Regions from separate parts of the Buttiauxella gaviniae genome, predicted to be linked through region 1. Evidence: predicted binding sites of a transcription regulator. Region 1 holds the regulator's gene; each other region holds the start of a gene.

Region 1 (5,738 bases):
TAGCGAACAGGGGCACCAACTGTTAGCCAATTTCCTTACGCGTTGATTTTTTATTGCCAGATAATGATTTTTTATGCATATTTCATGATTATATTTTCAATTGTGTTTTATGCGTAAAAAGGGGATGGGCAATAAATGGCAACTGAACAATCAGCAATTACCCGCGCAACTTTCGATGAAGTCATTCTGCCGATTTATGCACCGGCTGAGTTTATTCCGGTAAAAGGAAAAGGCAGCCGTGTATGGGACCAACAGGGCAAAGAGTACGTTGATTTCGCGGGGGGAATCGCGGTTACCGCGTTGGGCCACTGCCATCCCGCGTTAGTGGAGGCCTTGAAAAGCCAGGGTGAAACGTTATGGCATACCAGTAATGTTTTCACTAACGAACCTGCGCTGCGCCTGGGCCGTAAGCTGATTGATGCCACTTTTGCAGAACGCGTGCTGTTTATGAACTCCGGCACTGAAGCAAACGAAACCGCTTTTAAACTGGCACGTTACTACGCATCCACGCGCCATAGCCCGTATAAAACCAAGATTATCGCCTTCCATAATGCCTTCCACGGGCGTTCATTGTTTACCGTTTCTGTTGGCGGCCAGCCGAAGTATTCCGATGGTTTTGGCCCGAAGCCTGCGGATATTATTCATGTGCCGTTTAACGATTTGCATGCGGTAAAAGCGGTGATGGACGATCACACTTGCGCGGTGGTGGTGGAACCTATTCAGGGCGAGGGCGGTGTCACGGCGGCAACGCCGGAATTTTTACACGGTCTGCGCGCGCTGTGCGATGAACATAAAGCCCTGCTGGTGTTCGATGAAGTCCAGTGCGGTATGGGGCGCATCGGGGAGCTGTTTGCGTATATGCATTACGGCGTGACGCCAGATATTTTGACCAGCGCTAAAGCCCTCGGTGGTGGATTCCCGGTGAGCGTGATGCTGACCACTCAGGAAATCGCCTCGGCATTTCACGTCGGCACACATGGCTCAACCTACGGTGGAAACCCGCTGGCCTGTGCCGTAGCCGGTGCAGCATTCGATATCATCAATACGCCTGAGGTGTTGAAAGGCGTCTCGGTGAAGCGCGAGCAGTTTGTGAATCACCTGCAGCACATTGACGAGCAGTTTGATCTGTTCAGCGATATTCGCGGCATGGGTCTGCTGATTGGTGCTGAGCTGAAGCCGCAATACAAAGGCCGCGCGCGCGAATTCCTTTATGCTGCAGCACAAGAGGGCGTGATGGTTCTAAACGCGGGGCCGGATGTGATGCGTTTTGCGCCATCGCTTATCGTTGAAGAGGCGGATATTGCAGAGGGTATGCAGCGTTTTGCGAGCGCGGTCGCAAGTATCGTTAAAGGTTAAATATTCGCGTCATTCGGTGGGTGGTGCTGGACGCTAATCCACCCTACTAAAGGCCGTTGTAGGTCGGATTAGCGTCGCGACACCCGACAATTCCACCTTACGACCGGCCTAAGCGGCGGTTCAGCCAAATCCCATGATGGGGACGCTGACGCCATGCCACCGAAGAAATGGTGTGCATGGTGCTGAGATGGCCCAATATCCGCTGTAAATGTTGTTCCATCGTGCTTAATGGCCCGCTCGGTAGCCCTTCCAGCGGATCCAGAATATTGGCGTCATTGGTTTCCCCCGGCCCATCATATTGCAGCCGCTGCTGACAGCGTTGCAGTGCAATTTCACACGACTGCAAATAGCGCTGGGCTAAATCCGGCGTCAGCATGTTGTGCTCACGCGCCAGGGTCGTCATCGCATTAATGTGTTCGACGATAAACTGACTGTGTGTGACCCACAATTTCATGTCGGCCAGATAGTCGGAATTAAAGCCGGGCTCTTGCATCGCCTGGTTGAGGGAGTTAAACAGGGCGTTATGCGCCTGGTTTACTTTCATGCGTTGATAGGCGAGAGGCGTAGGTTCCGGGTCGCTACTCAGGATCAGGCGAATAGCGTCCTGGTCTTTCTCAAGCGCATCGTGGGCGTTCTGGCGCAATAAGCCGCTCTGCCACTGCGGCCACAGCCACAACATGCCACCGAAGGCAATCAGGCAGCCCAGCAGGGTATCTATCAGGCGAGGAACGATGTACTGCTCGGCGCTCAGGGTGATCAGTTGCAGTGTGTAGACCGCCGTGACCGTGAAGCCAATCGTTGCCCAACCGTAGCTTTTACGAATGAATAAATAGCTGACCAGGGTTATCACCAGCATCGCCGTCAGCGCAATGCTCTGTGGGAAATGGAAGTGTAGCGCCACACCGGCGATTGCCAGGCCCGCCATGGTGCCCGCCGAACGGTGGAGGATACGAACGCGTGTGGCGCCGTAGCCGTTTTGCGTGACGAACATGACCGTCATCAAAATCCAGTAAGGTTTGGGCAGATGTAAGAACGCGCCCAAAATGCTCGCGATAGTGAGCATGACACCCAGCCTTGCGGCGTTGCGCAGCGCTGCCGATTTCAAAGACAAATAGCTTTTCAGTGCGGCCCACAATGGCAACCGGCGCTGCCTGTCTTCCATCAAATCACGGATATAGAGCGGGCGTTGAGTCCGCAGCACGCGCGCGATACGGCTGAAGTGATAATGACAAAATTGCCCAACTGGGTTGTCTGGATTCTGACGGGCGATTTTCTCAAGCGCATCAATCTGTTTTTCCATTGTGAAGCGGCGGGGAAAACGATGGTAAAGAATGTCATCAGCCAGCACACGTAAACGTGCGGCAGTAGTCTGTGCATTCCAGCGAATTACCGCTTCGGCGTGGCTTTTTTCAACCAGCTTTTGTACTTCGGAAGGTTGGTGCAGACTCACGGAGATGTGTTCTTGTAAATCCAAAGCCACCTGAAAGGCGCGTAACAAACGCTTGTAACCATTTTGCTGATTCGCCGCCAGCATGTGCAGTTGTTGATAGCACACGGTGATGAGGTCGACCGCTTTTTGTTGGCGAGCCAGTAAGGGCGGGAGTGTTTTTTCAGGATCGGTGTGCTGAGTTAGCATGCCGTATTTGGCTTCGCAATAATCCGCAAGCTGGCGATAGAGCAGGCTAAGCGATTCCCGCAGTGGCTGTTCGCGCCACATCCAGAACCAAACCCAGTTAAATACGCCGTACCAAATTGTGCCGGAGACATACAGCAGCATCGGCTTCCAGATTGGCATGTTCCCGGCCATGCTGAGGGTAAAGATAGCGGCAATCAGCGAGGCGGGAAGCAGACGTGCGTGAAGCGCACTGATTTCAGCCGTGACGCCCAACAGGAGCGCCATCACCATAAGAATCAGAGGCAGCGGTACGGCGGTATACAGCAGTAAAAGCTGCATGATCAAACTGCTGAAAGCAAAAAGGCTGCCGCCAATAATCAGGCGTTTGAAGAAGCGTTTATGGGGTGTATCCAGACCGGCAATATTACAGCAGGCGGGGACTAACGAGAAAAGCAGCCCAGATTGCAAATCGCCAAAGAGCAAACCTACCGCCACGGGAAGACATAACACCAGCGTTTGTCGCAGTGCATAGTTGACTTCGGGATGGTAGATCAGTCTGCGCCACATATACCCTTCTTACTTGAAGCTGCAGCGGCGTTAGCTGCGTTCATTCACCCGAATCACTTACTTTAGTAAGCTCATCGGGATGAACTCACTTGCTGCCTTGCTGCAGCTTCAATTACTCGGGTATAAGTGAATTTTAAAAATAAAAAAGGCGTATTACCGAAGCGATACGCCATTTTTCAAGCAGGAGATTAACGAGTGCCGTAAACGACGATCGTTTTACCGTGAGCGGAGATCAGGTTTTGATCTTCCAGCATTTTTAGGATACGGCCTACGGTCTCACGTGAGCAACCGACGATCTGACCAATTTCCTGACGGGTAATTTTAATCTGCATACCGTCCGGGTGGGTCATTGCATCAGGTTGTTTTGCGAGGTTCAGCAGTGTCTGCGCGATACGGCCCGTCACATCCAGGAACGCCAGATTACCGACTTTCTCAGATGTCACTTGCAGACGGCGTGCCATCTGCGAAGACAGGCGCATCAGAATGTCTGGGTTGACCTGAATCAGCTGGCGGAATTTTTTATATGAAATTTCAGCCACTTCACAAGCGCTCTTAGCACGAACCCAGGCACTACGCTCCTGACCTTCTTCGAACAGCCCTAACTCGCCGATGAAATCGCCCTGATTCAGATAAGAGAGGATCATCTCCTTGCCCTCTTCATCTTTAATCAGAACAGCCACAGAGCCCTTGACGATGTAATACAGCGTCTCTGCTTTTTCACCCTGGTGAATCAGTGTGCTCTTCGATGGATACTTATGAATATGGCAATGAGACAAGAACCATTCGAGAGTCGGGTCTGTTTGCGGTTTGCCAAGCACCATGCGCGGTTATCCTCTGTTTTATAACTGGCTACCAACGACAAGACGCTAAACATCCTGTCTGGCGTTGCAAGTATTAGAATATTCCCCACCTTGGGGAGATGGCATGCAAGTCATTCTTGCTGCCTGTAATTAGTGATGTCCTCTGCATACATACATAACGTCAATGTATCGATGTAGCATCTGGATTGTTTTAGCATAGCTTTTGGCAAGTGTCTCCTATTGTCTCGTTTCAGCTTGACGCAGGTCGCCTTCCGTTGCCAGTTTTGCTCCTTCCGCGTACTCTGGAAGGTAATTTTTTCAACGGGGGAAGCAACATGCAAGCACGTGTGAAGTGGGTTGAAGGGTTAACCTTTCTTGGAGAGTCCGCTTCAGGACACCAGATTTTGATGGACGGTAATTCTGGCGATAAAGCGCCGAGTCCGATGGAAATGGTGCTGATGGCCGCGGGGGGCTGTAGCGCAATCGACGTGGTTTCTATTTTGCAAAAAGGTCGTTATAACGTGACGGATTGCGAAGTTAAACTGACCTCCGAGCGCCGCGAAGAGGCACCGCGTCTGTTTACGCATATCAATCTGCATTTCATCGTGACGGGCATCGATTTGAAAGATAACGCGGTTTCCCGCGCGGTGGATTTGTCTGCTGAGAAATACTGCTCTGTTGCATTGATGCTGGAGAAAGCAGTAAGCATCACCCACAGCTATGAAGTCATTGAAGGCTAGTCGGTGATTGCGGGGCGGTACTTAGCCGCCCTGATTATTGATATTTCGACCTTCTGCCAGACGCTTAACCAACGGCGTCATAATCAATTCCATTGCCAGCCCCATTTTGCCGCCCGGCACCACTAATGTATTGATGTGTGAAATAAATGAGCCCTGCAACATAGCGAGCAGATACGGAAAGTCGATGTCATCCAGACCGCGGAAATGAATCACAACAAAACTCTCATCCAGCGATGGAATGCCACGAGCTGCAAATGGGTTAGAGGTATCAACCGTTGGAACGCGCTGGAAGTTTATATGCGTGCGGGAAAACTGCGGGGTGATGTAGTTGATGTAATCGTCCATCGAGCGTACTACGGAGTCCATTACCGCTTCTCGAGAATGCCCACGCTCGCTGGTGTCACGCACCAGTTTTTGTATCCACTCCAGGTTTACGATCGGCACCACGCCTACCAGTAAATCGACGGCATTGGCCACGTCGTGCTGAGGCGTTACCACTCCGCCATGCAAACCTTCATAAAACAGCACATCGGTAGGTTCAGGGAGGGGCTGCCACGGCGTAAAGGTGCCGGGGATTTGGTTCCAGGGAACGGCTTCATCATAAGTATGCAGATACTTGCGCGATTTACCTTGCCCGCTTTTCCCGTATTCAATGAACGT
Region 2 (5,738 bases), 1.4 Mb from region 1:
CTGATTGTGCATCCGATTACCCCGCAGCCGATTGGCGTGGTGACTATCTATCCCGGTATTTCAGCGGATGTCGTCGGTAATTTCTTACGCCAGCCGGTAAAAGCGTTGATTTTACGCTCTTATGGCGTGGGGAATGCGCCTCAGCAAGGCGCGTTCATTGAAGAGTTACAGAAAGCCTGCTCGCGCGGCATTGTGGTGGTGAATCTAACGCAATGTATGTCCGGGAAAGTGAACATGGGCGGCTATGCCACGGGTAATGCGCTGGCACAGGCGGGTGTGATTAGCGGCTATGATATGACGGTAGAAGCGACGCTGACGAAACTGCACTATTTGCTCAGCCAGAATCTGGATGCGCAGACCATTCGCGAGGCGATGTCCCGCAATTTACGCGGCGAACTCACTCCAGACGAGTAAGGAAAAACCATGAAACGCGCTTTGTTACTTGTAGATTTACAAAATGATTTTTGCGCGGGCGGCGCGCTGGCCGTCCCTGAAGCCGATAGCACCGTTGATGTGGCAAATGCCTTAATAGGTTTTTGCAAAGCACGTGGAGATGCGGTCGTCGCTACCCAAGACTGGCATCCGGTTAACCATGGCAGCTTTGCCCGAGTACAGAGAACCGAGCCTTATTCCCAGGGAAAACTTGACGGTCTGAGACAAACCTGGTGGCCGGATCACTGCGTGCAAAACAGCGAAGGCGCGGAACTTCATCCGTTACTCAATACGCGTGATATTGATGCTGTTTTTCAAAAAGGTGAAAATCCGCTGATTGATAGCTATAGCGGATTTTTCGACAACGGGCATCGCCAGAAAACGCAGCTCGATGACTGGTTATTCCGTAACGGAATTAAACAGCTGATTGTTATGGGTCTGGCGACGGATTATTGCGTGAAGTTCACGGTACTCGACGCCCTGACGCTCGGTTATGAGGTGACGGTTATTACCGATGGTTGCCGTGGCGTTAATCTCCAACCGCAAGATGGTCTAAAGGCATTTCAGACGATGTCTGCGGCAGGCGCAACGCTAATGACGCTTGCTGATTTTACATACTAAATTTCCCTTGGGCGCATTCGCGCCCTTTTCTCGATTCCGCTCTCATTCTCAACTTTTATTGCTCGCTCATTTTTGAGAGCGCTCTCATAATCAGGTTGCTTATTTATACAGCACCTTAGCTGTATTTTTATTTTTCCGTCAAAGAGGAACACCCCAATGGTCTTCACGCGTAAGCTGCTGCCGTTGCTGGCAGTGATTCAAATCGCCTGTACCGGAGTGGCTCAGGCAAGCTCATATCTCTCGGTAGGTTATTTTAACGGAGGGGGCGATGTCACCGCCGGGCCTGGCGGCGATATTGACAAACTTGATGTACGCCAGATAACCCATCTTAACTATTCGTTTGGTCTGATTTATAACGATGAGAAAGATGAAACCAATCCCGCTCTGAAAGACGCATCAAAACTTCATCAAATCTGGCTTTCGCCCAAAGTCATGGCCGATCTCGAAAAGATCCCCGCGCTGCGTAAACAGAATCCAAATCTGAAAGTTCTGCTTTCGGTTGGCGGCTGGGGGGCTCGTGGGTTCTCCGGTGCCGCTGCGACACCTGAGAACCGTGCGGTATTTATACGTTCTGCGCAGGAAGTGATTAAAAAGTATGATTTGGATGGTATCGATCTGGACTGGGAATACCCGGTAAATGGTGCATGGGGGCTGGTAGCCAGCATGCCTGAAGATCGCGCCAACTTCACCGCGCTGCTCACTGAATTGCGTACCGCGCTGGGTAAGAAAAAACTGCTGACCATCGCAGTGGCTGCAAACGTGAAAGGCCCAACAGAATGGGTCGATATGAAAGCCATCGCCCCTACGCTTGATTATATCAACCTGATGGCCTACGACATGGCGTACGGCACTCAATATTTCAACTCAAATCTTTATGACTCGAAAGCCTGGCCGACGGTTGCGAAAGCGGATAAATACAGCGCGGACTATGTGGTGAATAATTACATTGCTGCGGGTATGAAGCCTGCGCAACTTAACCTCGGCATTGGTTTTTATGGTCGAGTGCCTAAGCGTGCAGTGGAGCCTGGTATTGACTGGGATAAACCCGACGCGGCCAAAAACCCGGTCACACAACCCTATTTCGGTGCATCAGAAAAAGCGGTATTTACGTCATTCGGGCTGGACCTTTCAAAAGACACTTATCTGAAATACAACGATATTGTGAGCAAAATGCTCAACGATCCGCAAAAACGATTTACTGAACATTGGGATAACGACGCGCAAGTGCCTTATCTGACAATGAAATCGGCCGATGGAAAAGATCTGTTTGCTATCTCATATGAGAACCCACGTTCAGTGGCCGCTAAAGCGGAGTACATCAAGGCGAAGGGATTGGGTGGCGCGATGTTCTGGGAGTATGGGGCTGACGATAACAATCAATTGGCAAAAGAGTTAGCCAAAGATTTGGGCATTAAAACCGAGCATTAATTTCGCAATCCGGGTGAGTGGCGTAAACACCACTCACCCGTTCAGATTTACAGCTTTACCGTCATAATCGGAGCAGGCTCAATGCCGAATTCAGCTTTGAGCTGCTGCTTACTTTTCATCACGATATTGCCATCTGTGCCGATGGTCATATGCTGCGGGTCAGTATTATGACGTGTCTGCCACATCATCACTAATTGCAGGCTGTTCTCTTTTTGATCGGGCGTCAGTGCCACACCGTCAGGCCATTTTCCCAGTTCAACGGCGGTTACCAGACGTTGATAAACTTCCGGTGTCATTGCGTCTAACATTTCGTCCAGGTTCATCATGCGGCAAGTTCCTGTGGAATAATTTGCTGAATCGATTTTTCAGCCTTCGATTTGCTCACCGTTTTTATCGTCGGTGAAGTTTAACGAAGCTGAGTTTACGCAGTAACGCTCGCCGGTTGGCTGCGGGCCGTCCGGGAAAACGTGGCCTAAATGGGCTTCACAGTTGCTGCAACGAATTTCAATCCGCTCCATACCGTGCGAGAAATCCTTGATATAGCGGATTGCGCCGTCAGTCACTGGTTCATAGAAGCTCGGCCAGCCGCAACCTGAGTCATATTTAGACTCCGATTTAAACAGTGGGGCATCACAAACCAGGCAGTGGTAAATACCTTCCCGCTTGTTATGCAGCAGACGCCCGGAAAACGGGGGTTCTGTTCCGTGTTTCTGGGTGACATAAAACTGCATCTCAGACAGGTTTTTTTTCGATAAATCAGGAGGTAATTGGTTAGCCATATGCGTACATCTCGGGCAGTGATTACTGTAACTGATAACAGCATGATTCTAACAAAAAATTAACAACGCCGTGCTCTTTTTTGTTCTAAACTTAGCCCTGAATTTCTGGCGTAGCGCCAATTGTGATCGTCATCACATTATTGATGGAATTGATCTTTAAAATTCCTCGCATCGTCCCCATTTGGATAAAGAGCCAAAAGGGAAGCGTGAGGCGGTTCAGTCGCTCAAATGATGTCCATAGGATTGATTTGTCGCAATGATTGACACGATTCCGCTTGACGCTGCGTAAGGTTTTTGTAATTTTACAGGCAACCTTTTATTCACTAACAAATAGCTGGTGGAATATATGACTATCAAAGTAGGTATCAACGGTTTTGGCCGTATCGGCCGTATTGTTTTCCGTGCTGCTCAGGAACGTTCTGACATCGAGATCGTTGCAATCAACGACCTGTTAGACGCTGAATACATGGCTTACATGCTGAAGTACGACTCAACTCACGGTCGTTTCAACGGCACTGTAGAAGTCAAAGACGGCCACCTGGTTGTTAACGGCAAAACTATCCGTGTTACCGCAGAACGTGACCCGGCTAACCTGAAATGGAACGAAGTAAACGTAGACGTAGTTGCTGAAGCAACTGGTCTGTTCCTGACAGACGAAACTGCTCGTAAGCACATCACTGCTGGCGCGAAAAAGGTTGTTCTGACTGGTCCTTCTAAAGACAGCACTCCTATGTTCGTTCGTGGTGCTAACTTCGAAAAATATGCTGGCCAGGATATCGTTTCTAACGCATCTTGCACCACTAACTGCCTGGCTCCACTGGCTAAAGTTATCAACGACAACTTCGGTATCGTTGAAGGCCTGATGACCACTGTTCACGCAACTACCGCTACTCAGAAAACTGTTGATGGCCCGTCTCACAAAGACTGGCGCGGCGGCCGCGGCGCAGCTCAGAACATCATCCCTTCTTCTACCGGTGCTGCTAAAGCTGTAGGCGTTGTACTGCCAGAGCTGAACGGTAAAATCACTGGTATGGCGTTCCGCGTTCCAACTCCAAACGTGTCTGTTGTTGACCTGACCGTTCGTCTGGAAAAAGCTGCGTCTTACGAAGAAATCAAGAAAGCAATCAAAGCGGCTTCTGAAGGCCCAATGAAAGGCGTTCTGGGTTACACCGAAGACGACGTTGTATCTACTGATTTCAACGGCGAAGTTTGCACTTCCGTGTTCGATGCTAAAGCGGGTATCGCACTGAACGACAAATTTGTGAAACTGGTTTCCTGGTACGACAACGAAACTGGCTACTCAAACAAAGTACTGGATCTGATTGCTCACATCTCCAAATAAGTTGAGATGAGTCATTAAATCCCGAGAGGCGACCCTATGTGGTCGCCTTTTTTACGTCTGGAACAATAGGTTGAGTCAATGATTAACAAAATTTTTGCCCTTCCCGTTATTGAACAAATCACCCCTTCCCTGTCTCGTCGTCAGAATGATGAGTTAGACGTTATCGTGATTGATCATCCACAAGCGCGCGGTTCCGTTGCTCTGCAAGGTGCACACCTGCTGACGTGGAAACCTACCGGCGAAGAAGAAGTTCTGTGGCTGAGCGACAACACGCCGTTCAAAAATGGGGTTGCCATTCGCGGCGGTGTACCAATTTGCTGGCCGTGGTTTGGCCCGGCGGCACAAGAAGGCCTGCCAGCACATGGTTTTGCTCGCAATCTGCCATGGACACTGACAGCGCACAACGAAGATGAAAGCGGCGTTTCATTGACCTTCGAATTGCAGAGCAGCGAAGCTTCACGCAAATACTGGCCACATGATTTTACCCTCTATGCTCGTTACAAACTGGGTAAAACCTGTGAGATGGAGCTGGAAGCACACGGCGAATTCGACGTTAACTCCGCTCTGCACACTTACTTCACCGTTGGCGATATCGCGGACGTTAAAGTAAGCGGTCTGGGTAACAAATATATTGATAAAGTGTTGAATGCGACTGAAGGCCAGTTAACCGACGGCGTGCAGACCTTCCCGGATCGCACAGACCGCGTTTATCTGGAACCTGAAGAATGCAGCGTTATCCATGATGCGAACCTGAATCGCGCTATTAATGTTGTTCACCACCATCACGTTAACGTGGTTGGCTGGAACCCAGGCCCAGCGCTTTCCGCGTCTATGGGCGATATGCCAGATGACGGTTATAAGACATTTGTGTGTGTGGAAACTGCATGTGCAAGCGCAACGCAAAAAGCAACGGCTGACAAACCTGCTCGTTTGGGCGCAACGCTGAGCGTTGTGAAAAAAGCTTAAAGTATATCTAAAGGCGTTTTCGGCCTGGTGCTGGGAACGCCTTTTCTATAAGCTCTTTTTATTGGAGGTCCTTCATACACTTAAGCACAGTGCTGTTACTTAAAGATGTAATTTTATTGAGAGTGTCATTGAATTTTTTACAGTTTTTCTTAATTTTTGAATTTCCCTCA
Region 3 (5,738 bases), 1.1 Mb from region 1:
CCATGGCGATTGGCGTGGTCACCGATTTCGGTAAAACCGATGCGGCAATTTGCGGCGTTGCGCCCATCAACAAGGCAATCGAGGTACCGGTAATCATCGCCACCATGCTGCCGATAAAGCAGATAGTGATGATGGATTTCCAGCGAGCCCGAATCTGGTGAAGCTGCTCGTAGAGCGGGAAGGCGAGGGCAACAACCGCCGGTTGCAGCAAATCATTTAATACTTTGCTGCCCTGGAAATAGTGGTCATAAGGTGTGCCGGTAAAGACCAGAACAGGAATAATAACCACCATTGAAACCAGCAGCGGATTAAGTAGAGGCGTTTTAAACCGTGCGCCGATTTTACGGGCGAGGAAAAAGGTCACCAGCGTTAAGGGTAAAGACCACCAGATATAGTGAATCATTTTGATTCGCCCTCGTTTTCACCAACGATTTTACGTTCGCCATGCACTAAATGGGAGCTCCAGCTCACCACGACCAGCACCACCAGCGTACTGATAAAACATGACACCACCACCGGGCCGAACTGCTGCTTTATCACATCGACATACTGCATCACGCCCACGCCAATCGGCACAAATAGCAACGCCATATAGCGGATCATTAAATGGCAACTTGGCTTAACCCATTTGGCTGGCAGGATTTGCAAAGAGAGCAAAATAAACAGAATGAGCATCCCAATAATACTGCCGGGAATAGTGATAGGAAGCAGTGATGCAATAGCAATGCCCGCATATAAGCATATGTAAATTAATACAAAAGAGCGCAGGTACTGCCAGATGACGGTGAGTGTGTTACGCATGGTGATGACCCTTTAAGAAACGCATTCATCATACAATTAAAGTTGAAAATGTGCTACCGATCACATCATGAATTATGAGCATACCAAATATTCCTGTTTGGAACGCTGGTGTTCTCCGTACGGTGAGAGCCGCTGGTGGCAAATACAGAAATCAGGCATAAAAAAAGCGACTCACAATGGAGTCGCTTTATTCGGTTTGAAACTGGGATTAGTTCAGACGTACCGGCATACCGGAACGGCCCTGAATAGCCTGATCCAACACGGTGCTATCCACATCCGGTTGAGCGGTAATCGCGGTCACGTTGCTTTTCAGCGTGATCGGTACAATCTCAGTGGAGTTAAACTGCTCTTCAGTAGTAGACAGCGGGTTGTGCACTTCGATGTAGCGCGTGCCGTCTGGCTCAACGGTGGCTTTCACTGGTTCATTAATGAACTGAACACGGGTACCGACCGGCACTTTCTCGAACAGGAATTTGATGTCTTCGTTACGCAGACGCACACAACCGTGGCTCACACGCAGGCCGATACCAAAGTTTGCATTGGTGCCGTGAATCGCATACAGGCGGCCAATATAGAGCGCGTACAGACCCATAGGGTTGTCCGGGCCTGCTGGAACCACCGCTGGAAGTGGGGTACCCGCAGCAATATATTCTGCGTGCATTTTCGCCGTTGGCGTCCAGGTTGGGCCTGCTTTCTTACGTTCTACTTTAGTCGTCCAGTTCAGCGGAGTATCTTTCCCCAACTGGCCGATACCGATTGGCAGCACGATAACGGTATTGGTGCCAGCCGGGTAGTAATAAAGGCGCATTTCAGCACTGTTAACCACGATGCCTTCATGAACGGTGTCCGGCAAAATTAACTGCTGAGGAATGTTCAGTATGGTGCCTGGCTTAGGCAGATAAGGGTCAACGCCTGGGTTTGCTTCCAACATGTTGGAAAGTCCCATCTGATAACGCGCGGCGAACTCTTCGAGCGGAGCAGTACTGCCTTCAGGAATAGTGACGACTTGGTTTTGACCAATCAAACGGCTGCCATCAGTTGGCAGAGGATAGGTCACGGCAGAAGCTGTTTTGCTAAAAGACACAACAGCCACAAATGCCAGTAAAATTGTGCGTAGTTTCATATTCATCTTGTGCGAAGTATTTATGGCCATGCAGGCTAGTTAGTGAAGAAACGGAGCGGTTTGAGCGCGCATTATATGTGCATTCCCTCAGCCTGGGAAATCAGATGTGGATTAAATCACATTTTTTTGTAGATTGATTATTTTATCACCAGCGCACAAGCAGAGCGATCTGCACGTTGAGTTATGGCATAATGTGCCCGATCTCACATATTAAATAATTTACCAGGACATCTCTGTGCTAGTTTCCAGTAACGTCACAATGCAGTTCGGCAGTAAGCCGCTGTTTGAAAATATTTCTGTCAAATTTGGCGGCGGCAACCGTTACGGCTTGATCGGCGCTAACGGTAGCGGCAAATCTACCTTTATGAAGATCCTCGGTGGCGATTTAGAGCCAACGCTGGGTAACGTTTCGCTCGATCCTAACGAGCGCATCGGTAAGCTGCGCCAGGATCAATTTGCCTTTGAAAAGTTCACTGTTCTCGACACGGTCATTATGGGCCATGCCGAACTCTGGGAAGTAAAAGAAGAGCGCGACCGTATTTATGCGCTGCCAGAGATGAGCGAAGAAGACGGCTATAAAGTTGCCGATCTGGAAGTGCTGTACGGCGAAATGGACGGTTACACCGCGGAAGCGCGCGCGGGCGAACTGCTCCTGGGCGTCGGCATTCCTTTAGAACAGCATTACGGCCCAATGAGCGAAGTCGCTCCAGGCTGGAAACTGCGTGTGTTGCTGGCGCAGGCACTGTTCTCAAATCCAGACATCCTGCTGCTCGATGAACCGACGAACAACCTGGACATCGACACCATTCGTTGGCTGGAAACCGTGCTCAACGAGCGCAACAGCACCATGATCATTATCTCGCACGACCGTCACTTTCTGAACATGGTCTGTACGCACATGGCGGATCTGGATTACGGCGAGCTGCGTGTTTACCCGGGCAACTACGACGAATACATGACGGCGGCAACGCAGGCGCGTGAACGTCTGCTGTCTGATAACGCGAAGAAAAAAGCACAGATTGCTGACCTCCAATCGTTCGTAAGCCGCTTTAGCGCTAACGCATCGAAATCGCGCCAGGCGACTTCTCGTGCGCGTCAGATTGATAAAATCAAACTCGACGAAGTGAAAGCCTCCAGCCGTCAGAACCCGTTCATTCGCTTCGAGCAGGACAAAAAACTGTTCCGTAATGCGCTGGAAGTTGAAGGGCTGGCGAAAGGTTTTGATGAAGGCCCGCTGTTTAAAGGTGTTAATCTGCTGCTGGAAGTGGGGGAAAAACTCGCCATTCTGGGTACCAACGGCGTAGGTAAATCAACCTTGCTGAAAACCCTGGTGGGCGAACTGACTCCGGAAGCGGGCGTGGTGAAATGGTCTGAGAATGCGCAGCTCGGCTACTACGCGCAGGATCACGAATACGAATTTGAAAACAATCTCACCGTGTTCGACTGGATGAGCCAGTGGATGCAAGAAGGCGACGACGAGCAAGCGGTGCGCAGCATCCTGGGCCGTCTGCTGTTCAGCCAGGACGATATCAAAAAGCCTGCGAAGGTGCTGTCCGGTGGTGAAAAAGGCCGTATGTTGTTTGGTAAGTTAATGATGGAGCGTCCGAACGTTCTGATCATGGATGAACCGACTAACCACCTGGATATGGAATCTATTGAATCGCTGAACATGGCGCTGGAAATGTATCCTGGCACGCTGATCTTCGTTTCTCACGACCGTGAGTTCGTAAGCTCGCTGGCAACACGAGTGATTGAGATTACGCCAGAGCGCGTGATTGACTTTACCGGCGGGTATGAAGATTACCTGCGCAGTAAAGGGATTGATGGTTAAAAGAGAAAACCGCCGGATTCGGCGGTTTTTTTTGATCTCTGGATATGTCGGGTGGCGCTTGCGCTTACCCGGCCTACCAAATGCTGTTGTAGGGGGATAAACGCCATTCACCGTTAACTACAGCGCCCAGCTCTCCTGCGCAACACCATCCACCACTAAACGCCTTGTCTCACCTGCAGGCAGCGTCAGCTTCAACTCTTTCCACGCCGGTTGATAATCACCTTTGCGGCTAAAGTTCACATGAATTTCCTTGGCGGTGCAGCGAATTTCCCAGCTCAGCCACAGCGCATTGCCTTGCTGATAGCCCCATGATTCACCGTCATCTTCAAACAAACTACCGTGAGAAACTCCGGCTCCTTGCAGCGGGTACACCTTCAGTTCGCGCACATCATCAGCCCGGGCATCAACGTGGCTAATACGCACGGAGTGCGGCAGCGCAGCCCCAGCACGAACCAGCAGCGGCAGGCGTTCCAGCGGGGCATCAAGGACGATCGTCTGTCCGCCGCTGTACCACTGACCGGTGTAATAGTCGTACCAGCCTGCGCCGTTTTCTGGCAGCCAGACTTCACGCTCGCGTTGGCCTTCTTCCACTACGCTTGCCACCAGCACATTGCGGCCCAACATAAAATCGTCGCACTCTTCGAAGGTTTTCGCGTCATGCTCGTGGTCGAGGAATGTCGGGCGCAGCATTGGCTCATCGTCCGCATGGGCCTGCCACAGCAGGGTGTAGAAGTACGGCAGCAGGCGGTAACGTGTTTCGATTGCGCTGCGAATGGCGGGCGTGACATTTGCGTACATCCACGGCTCATTCACCGTCTGGTCGTCGTTCCACGAATGGATAGTGAAACGCGGATGCATCACGCCATTTTGTACCCAGCGCACAAACAGCTCGGCTTCTGGTTTATCCCCGGAGAAACCGCCGACATCGTGACCCACGTTATACAGACCAGAAAGGCTCATGCCCACACCCATGCGGGTGTTATAACGCAGCGTATTCCAGTTAGTGCGGTTATCGCCGCTCCAGGTTTGCACATAACGCTGCATACCTGCGCAGCCGGAACGCGAGATCAAATATGGGCGTTTTTCAGGTGCAAATTTCTGCTGTGCTTCAAGCGACGCACGCATCATCAAAAGCGGCATCACCGGGCGGATATTTTTGATGGCGATCTCTTCGCCAAAGCCGTGGCAGCGGGCTTCGCCGTCCCATACTTCGTATTCGTTGTTATCGTTCCAGGTGGAATCGATACCCATCTCCAGAAGCTGCGTGGTGACGCCGGTCTGCCACCATTTAACCGTCGCCGGGTTGGTGAAATCGAGGTGCGAACCTTCATCGTCCCAAAAGATCGATCTCTCCGGGCTATCCTGCTCGGAATCTTTAATAAACAGGCCTTGCTCAACCACTTCCTGGTAGCGCGGGTGATCCTGCAACAGGCACGGTTTGATGTTCGCCGCCAGTTTAATGCCCGCGTCGTGGAACGCCTGGCTCATCACTTTTGGCTGCGGCACTTTGTCGTAGTTCCAGTTGAACACGTAGCGCTTGTTGTTTATGGAAGTGTAACCCGACGAAAGCTGGAACGAATCGCACGGAATCGCATGTTCGTTACAAAGACGGATAAAGCTCATCAGTTGGTTTTGTGCGTCCGGCGCATCGGTGTAATGCATGGTGGAACCGCTGTAGCCGAGGCTCCATTTCGGGCCAAACAATGTTTTACCCGTCAGGCGTACAAACGCTTTGGTGACATCCAAAACCTGCGGGCCGAGGAAGAGGTAATAATCCACATCGCCCGATTCAGCCTGCCAGCGGCGGTAGGGCAGGTGGTAATTGTCGATCTCGTTGCCCAAATCCAGCCAGCAACTGCTCAGGTTGTCGTAAAACATCCCGAAACTTACGTCCGGGCGGCGCGTAATCGTAAAGGGAATATGCTTGTACAGCGGATCGGTAGATTCAGCGTTATAGCCCATGGCGTCCAGATTGCGCATTTC

Evidence for each region. Region 1 encodes CRP, which controls carbon source genes, mostly activating them, when cyclic AMP is high. Its sites were predicted from a motif close to ATGTGANNNNNNTCACAT; they were not measured.
Region 2: a site for CRP is predicted at 3,381-3,398, ahead of msrB (peptide-methionine (R)-S-oxide reductase MsrB). Genes of this name have one in related genera too.
Region 3: a site for CRP is predicted at 850-867, ahead of AB1E22_RS02680 (CidA/LrgA family protein). Genes of this name have one in related genera too.

Annotation. Positions count from the first base shown of each region.
Region 1 covers NZ_JBFMVT010000002.1:1,536,004-1,541,741, reverse strand. The annotation lists gene pabA (aminodeoxychorismate synthase component 2) at 1-46, shown strand, start outside; gene argD (bifunctional acetylornithine/succinyldiaminopimelate transaminase) at 136-1,356, shown strand; gene AB1E22_RS07835 (YccS/YhfK family putative transporter) at 1,454-3,538, opposite strand; gene crp (cAMP-activated global transcriptional regulator CRP) at 3,727-4,359, opposite strand; gene AB1E22_RS07825 (OsmC family protein) at 4,674-5,078, shown strand; gene AB1E22_RS07820 (phosphoribulokinase) at 5,100-5,738, opposite strand, start outside.
Region 2 covers NZ_JBFMVT010000002.1:94,315-100,052, forward strand. The annotation lists gene ansA (asparaginase) at 1-414, shown strand, start outside; gene pncA (bifunctional nicotinamidase/pyrazinamidase) at 424-1,053, shown strand; gene AB1E22_RS01105 (glycoside hydrolase family 18 protein) at 1,210-2,481, shown strand; gene AB1E22_RS01110 (YeaC family protein) at 2,529-2,804, opposite strand; gene msrB (peptide-methionine (R)-S-oxide reductase MsrB) at 2,847-3,260, opposite strand; gene gapA (glyceraldehyde-3-phosphate dehydrogenase) at 3,607-4,602, shown strand; gene AB1E22_RS01125 (D-hexose-6-phosphate mutarotase) at 4,681-5,568, shown strand.
Region 3 covers NZ_JBFMVT010000002.1:421,876-427,613, reverse strand. The annotation lists gene AB1E22_RS02685 (CidB/LrgB family autolysis modulator) at 1-403, opposite strand, end outside; gene AB1E22_RS02680 (CidA/LrgA family protein) at 400-801, opposite strand; gene ldtB (L,D-transpeptidase) at 1,010-1,930, opposite strand; gene AB1E22_RS02670 (ABC-F family ATPase) at 2,160-3,755, shown strand; gene AB1E22_RS02665 (glycoside hydrolase family 31 protein) at 3,873-5,738, opposite strand, start outside.